Regions from separate parts of the Streptomyces sp. NBC_00353 genome, predicted to be linked through region 2. Evidence: riboswitches for the same ligand, from Rfam matches in the RefSeq annotation. Region 2 holds a riboswitch; the other holds the start of a gene.

Region 1 (3,400 bases), 5.1 Mb from region 2:
GACTCCTCGGCGGCCCCGACGCCGTCGGAGGAGTCCACACCGCGGCCGCCGTCGCCCGCGCCCGCAAGCGCGATGATCTCGGACGCGTTGCCCCGGATCACAGTCGGTCGCAGCCGCAGGAGCTCTCGCGCCAGCGCGGTACGCACCGGCAGCGCGCCGACCGCCACCGGGTCGAGGACCCACGGCGTGCCGGCCGGACCCGCCGCCCGTGCGGCCTCGACCATGGCGGAGCGCTGCTCCGCGTGCGGGGTGCCTAGATTGATCAGCACACCGGAGGCGATCCGGGCGAACGGGCCGGCCTCCTCCGGAAGGTCGACCATGGCCGGTGAAGCGCCCAGCGCCAGCAGGACGTTGGCGGTGAAGCCCGTGACCACCGAGTTGGTCAGGCACTGGACGAGAGGGGAGTCCGCCCGCACGCGTGCGAGGGCCTGCGGGGCGAAGGCGGTGTGATCGGCGGATGTAGCGGGCATGGGATATCGCTCCGTGGGGGAGGGGATGTCGTTCGGGTGCCGAGCGACGTCCGGGGTCAGTCGGCCGGCGGCAGGTCAGTCCTGCGGGCGGCGGCGTAGCCGCAGCGGCGCGTAGACGGCGAGCGCCACGAGGAACGCCACGTAGTACGAGAGGTCGGCGCCGTGCAGGGCGGCCGCCACCGGGCCCACGTACAGACTGGTGTCCATGAACGGCACGGCCGCAGCGAAGGCGACGGCGAATGCCAGCAACGGGGGCCATCCGGACTGCGGCCGGGCGGTCTCGGCGGCGAGGTCGATCGCCGCGCCGCCCCGTGCCCCGGCCCGTGCGATCCAGTCGACGACGACGATCGCCACGAAACCGGGAATCCAGTAGCCGACGAACAGCAGCACGTTCTGGAAGCGGGCAGTGGTGTCGGCAGCGTGCATCCACAGCACCAGAGGGAAGCCGAGCACGGCGGCGAGGGCGGCGGCCGCCGGGCGTGGAAGACGCACGCCGACGGTCTGCAGAGCCAAGGAACCGCTGTAGTCGTTCATGGCGTTGCTGCAGAGGGCCGCCAGCGCCACGGCGAGCAGCCCGAACGCGCCCAACGCCCCACCGCCCAGCAGCTTGTCCACACCCGCGGCGGTCTGGTCGGTCAGCACGGACGCGCCCAGCAACCCGAGGGCCTGGACGGCCACGAAGGACACCACAAGGCCGAGCAGCGTGAACCAGAACATGCGCGGGCGCGAGGTGGTGCGTGGCAGATAGCGGCTGAAGTCGCTGGCGTACGGAGCCCAGGACAGGGCCAGACTCAGTGCGATGGTGCTGGTCAGGACGAACGCGCCGGCCTGGTCGGCGCCGTGCGCGGTGCCGGTGCCGACCGCATGGACACCGTCGAGCAGCCGCCAGGCGATCAGCGCGAACGCGGCGGCGAGCACGAAGGTCATGACGATCTGGAGCCGGTGGATGGCCTCGTAGCCCAGGACGCCGAGGGCGCCTTGGGCCACCATCATGGCCAGGACGCCGAGCCAGAACGGCCAGCCGCAGAGCCGCGCGAGCGCGTCCCCACCGAACAGCCCGATCAGCGCGTCCCAGGCGACGGAGGACAGCCACTGCAGGATGCCGGGCACCGTCACGGCCCGGCCGAAGGCGAGCCGGGCCAGCGGCAGCTGCCCGGCACCGGTCTGGCTCCCCCAGGTGCCCAGGTAGGCGGTGGGCACCGCGCCGAGCACCGTGCCCAGTACGACGGCGGCGAGCGCGGTGGCGAAGTCCAGGCCGAGTGCGATGCCGACGGTGCCGGTGAATACGCCGGTCATGGTCAGATTGGGAGCGAACCACACGGTGAACAGGCGCCCGGGACCGCCGTAGCGGTTGCTCTCGGGGACCGGCTCGATGCCGTGCGTCTCGACGCGGAGGTCACCGGGGGCCGTTGGCATCCGTCCGTCGAAGACGGTCTGCCGGCCGTCGGCGGGCAGCCCGCCGGAAACATGCGTCAAAGGCATGAAAGACATCCCTCCGCCAGTGCGAACTGGTTCAGGTTCGACGGGTGTGATCTCAGCCCTCGGGTAGGGCACCCCGTGTCCGGTACGACGGTCAGACTAACCCGGTCCCTTTGCACACCTGCACGGAGGTCTGCGCGGCAGACTCGGTGGGTTCGTCGGTGGCGTGGATGCGCCGTCCGCGTCACGGGGGCGGCGCGCCGTGCTCACGGGCGCGTTCCCACCTCCGCGTGACCCGTGCGATCCAGATGCCAGCGGTGTTCCACCTCGAAGCGGTGCAGCCCGGTGCGGCGTTCGACGATCACGTCGACGGAGGCACGTTCCGTGTTGGTGCACGTGGCGGTCGCTCCGTCGGGGTCGGTGTAGGAGAGCGACACACAGTCGGCCGGGTCCTGGGTCACATCGATCCGTACCCTGCGCCGCGCGGTGCCGCCTGCGATCGACCAGTCGGGCAGCCCGATCCGTGCGCGCAGCAGCGGCGCGGTCAGCAACGGGTCGCGCGGCCAGTCGGTGCCGCCGATCCGCAGCTGAAGCATGGGCAGCGGTGGCAGCCACCGCATCGTGGGACGGCGGGCGACGGCGGCCACCACTTCGAGTACGTCCCCGCCGCCGAGGCCCGCATGGAGCCACGCCCATCGCTGGGCATTGCCGTGCCCGGCGATCCGGGCGACGCCTCCCACGGCCTCGGAGAGGGCGAACCGCCTTTCTCCGACAACGAGTTCCCCGGAGAAAACGGCGTCGGGGGCAGGCACGACCTGGGCGGCGGGCAGCAGTTCACGCTGCCAGGACCAGCGCGGAAAGGTGTAGAGGGGCTCTCCGCCGCCGGTGACCGCCAGGTGCCAGGTGATCGCGCCCGCGGTGCCTTCCAGCAGCCGGGGCGTTGCCCGCACCCCCGGCACCTCGAAGTACGCCTCGCCCTGGGGCGGTGGGGAATCCGGGGCCCCGAACCGCTCGGTGACCGGCGGTCCGTCCGGCGGGAATACGGATATCCAGCCATGCGCCCGGGCCGGGCCGTCGTGCTTGGGTGCCACCACTTCGTGGTGGATCCATACGCCGGTGCCGGTACGGGGATCGGTCAACGTCGCGTACCAGACTTCGAGCCGCCCTGGGCGGCCGGTCATCCGCGGCGGGTAGAGCGAGTTCACGAGGGTTCCTTTCACCGGGGCGCGGGGGCCCCGTACCGTACGCGCACGCCTGCCTCGGCGGTGCTCTCCACGATGCCGGGACAGGCCCGTTCGGCCAGCGCCGCGATCGTCAGTGAGGGGTTGACGCAGAGCGAGGTCGGCACTGCCGAGCCGTCGGTGACGAACAGGCCGGGATGGCCTCGCAGTTCGCCGCGTTCATCGAGTGCCGAGGTGGCGGGGTCGTCACCCATCCGGCAGGAGGCGAGGGGGTGCGCGCTCACGGACCCGGCGGGGTTCTCGCTCCAGGGCCGCACCCGCGCAAGACCG
Region 2 (3,400 bases):
CCGACTTCAGCGGTACGGCGGGGTCGGCCGCCCGCACCGGATCCAGCCGTGCCCCCGCCTCGATGAGTTTGCGCCCCTGGGCCAGATCGCGCGGCCGGCCGACGGCGAGGACGGCGACCAGCGCGCCGTCCCGCAGCCAGCAGACGGACCAGGCGGGATCGGCCGGGTCACCGCGCCAGAGCAGGGTGTCCGCGCCCCCGTGATGGCCCGCGTACTGCACGAACCGGTCGAACTGCTCGGACCAGAAGTACGGCACGGGGTCGTAGGCCAGGAGCTGCGACGCCCCGTCCGCACCGGCACCGATGATGTTGGCGGCGGCGGTCCGCGGCCCTTGGAGGGCGTTGTCCCAGTGGTGGACGAGGAGCCGTGTGCCGTACCGCGCGGAGGGGAAGGACGCGCAGTCCCCGACCGCGTACACATCGGGCAGCGAGGTGCGCAGCTCGGCGTCGGCGGTCACCGATCCGTCCGGACCGAGGGCGATGCCGGAGCCGGCCAGCCAGCCGGTGGCGGGCCGGGCGCCGATCCCGACGACCACCGCTCCGGCGGCAACCGTGCGGCCGTCCGCGAGGACCACGCTGCCGGGCTCGATCCGGGCCACCGGGGCGCCGGTGAGGAGCTCGGCGCCGCTCTGCGCGTACCAGCGGGCCATCGGGGCGGCGACCTCGGCGGGCAGGACGCCCGCGAGCGGTCGGTCGGCGGCCTCGACGACGGTGACCTCACAGCCCGCGGCGCGGGCTGCGGTGGCGAATTCGGCGCCGATCCAGCCCGCGCCTACGACCACGACGGTGTGCTGCTGGTCGAGGACCGGCCGCAGCCGTGCGGCGTCGTCGAGGGTACGCAGCAGATGGACGCCGGGTACCCCCTCGGAGCCGGGCAGCACCACCGGTTCGGCGCCGGAGGCGATGACCAGGACGTCGTACGGGACGGGGCCCGCCAGGGTGTCCAGTTCGTGCGCGTCGGCCCGTACGCCGGTGACGTCACGGCCCAGTTGCAGCTCGATGTCCAGCTCTTCGAAGTCGATGTCGAAGGCGGAGCCTTCGGCCGTGCCGAGCAGCACCGCCTTGGACAGCGGAGGCCGGTCGTACGGCTGGTGGGGTTCGGCGCCGATCAGGGTGACCGGGCCGGTGAAGCCCTGTTCCCTCAGGGCCACCGCGGTCTGCACGCCGGCCATGCCCGCACCGACGATGACGACGCGGCGCTCTGTCCGCCCGGCCGGCTGCTCTGTCTGCTGCTCGCTCACCTGTCCACCTTAAGCATCTGACGAACCGTCAGGTCCGTGAGTTCCTCGACCGCACTCGTCCCGCTGCCCTCTTGCGACTCCCATTCCCAGCGCTCCTCCAGCCGCACCCGGCCGTCCGCAAGGCCGACGACGGTGGAGACGCAGTGTCCGGAGGAGGTCGTTCCGTCCTGCTTCAACTGGACGTACCGGAAGTCGAGTCGATCGCCGGTGCGGGTGCCGACGAGATGACCCCGGACCACGTCCCCGCCCGCGTAATCGGCCCAGATCGTGCCCCTCTCCTCGTGGTACGTGAAGCGGGTCCGGGTGCCGACCTGACCCGGAGCCTGGTCGGCGACCGGCGAGAGGACAAGTCCGTCGAGTGAACGGGCCACGGTGGCTGCTCCCTTACTGGGTCCGGGTGACGGGGTTTAGGGTGGCCAACGTAAGACACTCGCGGGAGCCCGGACGCACCGGGCTGAGAGGGAGGCTGGGCGGCCTCCGACCGTACGAACCTGATCCGGGTCATGCCGGCGAAGGGAGGGGCTGGACGCCCATGCGATCGTCCGGGAACACCTCGGCAGACGGATCCGACGTACCCGGATCCGACGTCCTCGTCATCGGGGGCGGAATCATCGGTCTGGTGACCGCCTGGCGGGCGGCGCAGCGCGGCCTGCGCACCGCGGTCGTCGACCCCGACCCGGGCGGCGGTGCCGCCCGGGTCGCGGCCGGAATGCTCGCCGCCGTCACCGAACTCCACTACGGCGAACAGATGCTGCTCGGCCTCAATGTCGCCTCCGCCGCGCGCTACCCGGCCTTCGCGGCCGAGCTGGAGGCGGCGAGCGGCCAGGACATCGGCTTCCGGGCCTGCGGCACCCTCGCGGTCGCCCTGGACTCCGACGACCGCGCCCATCTGCGGGAACTGCACGCGCTCCAGCACCGTTCGGGGCTGCAGTCGGAGTGGCTCACCGGCCGCGAGTGCCGCCGCCTGGAACCGATGCTGGCGCCGGGTGTGCGCGGCGGTCTGCGGGTCGACGGCGACCACCAGGTCGACCCCCGCCGGCTGGCCGCCGCTCTGCTGACGGCCTGCGAACGGACCGGGGTGGTCTTCCACCGCGACCGGGCGGAACGCCTGGTGGTGGTACGGGACCGGGCCGCCGGGGCCGTACTGGCAACCGGCACGGAGCTCGCAGCCGACCAGATCGTGCTCGCCGCGGGCAGCCTCAGCGGGCGGCTCGCGGGGCTGCCGGACGAGGTCGTGCCGCCCGTCCGGCCGGTGAAGGGGCAGGTGCTGCGGCTGACCGTGCCCGCCGCGTACGCGCCGTTCCTCACCCGGACCGTGCGGGCCGTGGTCCGCGGCAGCCACGTCTATCTCGTCCCGCGCGAGAACGGCGAGCTGGTGGTCGGCGCCACCAGCGAGGAGATGGGCTGGGACACCACGGTCACAGCGGGCGGGGTGTACGAACTGCTGCGCGACGCCCATGAGCTGGTGCCCGGCATCACCGAACTGCCGCTCACCGAGACCCGGGCCGGCCTGCGCCCCGCCTCCCCCGACAACGCCCCGCTGCTCGGCCCCACCGCCCTGCCCGGCCTGCATCTCGCCACCGGCCACCACCGCAACGGGGTGCTGCTCACCCCCGTCACCGGTGACGCCATGGCCGAGCTGCTGACCACCGGCGAGCTGCCCGCCGTGGCCCGCCCGTTCACCCCCGGGCGGTTCGCGCCCGCCGTCGTACCGCCGCCCGCCGCGCCCCCCGCCACCGCACGTCAGGAGCAGCCCGCATGACCGACTCCATCGCGCTCTCCGTGTCCGTGAACGGTGATCCCCGCTCGATCGCCGCCGGTACCACCCTGGAAGCCCTCGTCGCCGCGCTCACCGCGGCACCCTCGGGCGTCGCGGCCGCCGTCAACGAGACCGTCGTCCCGCGCAGCCGGTGGTCCACCGCGGCGCTCGCCGACGGCGACCGGATCGAAGTTCTCACCGCGGTCCAGGGAGGCTGACCATGTCCGACGATCTCTTCACCCTCGGCGACACCACGTTCGGCTCCCGGCTGATCATGGGGACGGGCGGGGCACCCAGCCTCGACGTGCTGGAACGCTCGCTGACCGCGTCCGGCACCGAGCTGACCACCGTCGCGATGCGCCGCCTCGACCCGACCGTGCAGGGTTCGGTGCTCTCCGTGC

What was found. Region 2 has a riboswitch for thiamine pyrophosphate ahead of thiO (glycine oxidase ThiO). Riboswitches for the same ligand answer to the same signal wherever they lie in the genome.
Region 1: another riboswitch for thiamine pyrophosphate. It lies ahead of OHA88_RS10195 (purine-cytosine permease family protein); the one in region 2 lies ahead of thiO (glycine oxidase ThiO).

What each region holds. Positions count from the first base shown of each region.
Region 1 covers NZ_CP107985.1:2,160,507-2,163,906, reverse strand. Annotated here, with positions in the region: gene thiM (hydroxyethylthiazole kinase) at 1-470, opposite strand, end outside; gene OHA88_RS10195 (purine-cytosine permease family protein) at 546-1,952, opposite strand; TPP riboswitch at 1,944-2,038, opposite strand; gene OHA88_RS10190 (hypothetical protein) at 2,156-3,094, opposite strand; gene OHA88_RS10185 (GMC family oxidoreductase) at 3,106-3,400, opposite strand, start outside.
Region 2 covers NZ_CP107985.1:7,231,488-7,234,887, reverse strand. Annotated here, with positions in the region: gene OHA88_RS32595 (NAD(P)/FAD-dependent oxidoreductase) at 1-1,171, opposite strand, end outside; gene OHA88_RS32590 (hypothetical protein) at 1,237-1,611, opposite strand; TPP riboswitch at 1,663-1,775, shown strand; gene thiO (glycine oxidase ThiO) at 1,773-3,002, shown strand; gene thiS (sulfur carrier protein ThiS) at 2,999-3,217, shown strand; gene OHA88_RS32575 (thiazole synthase) at 3,220-3,400, shown strand, end outside.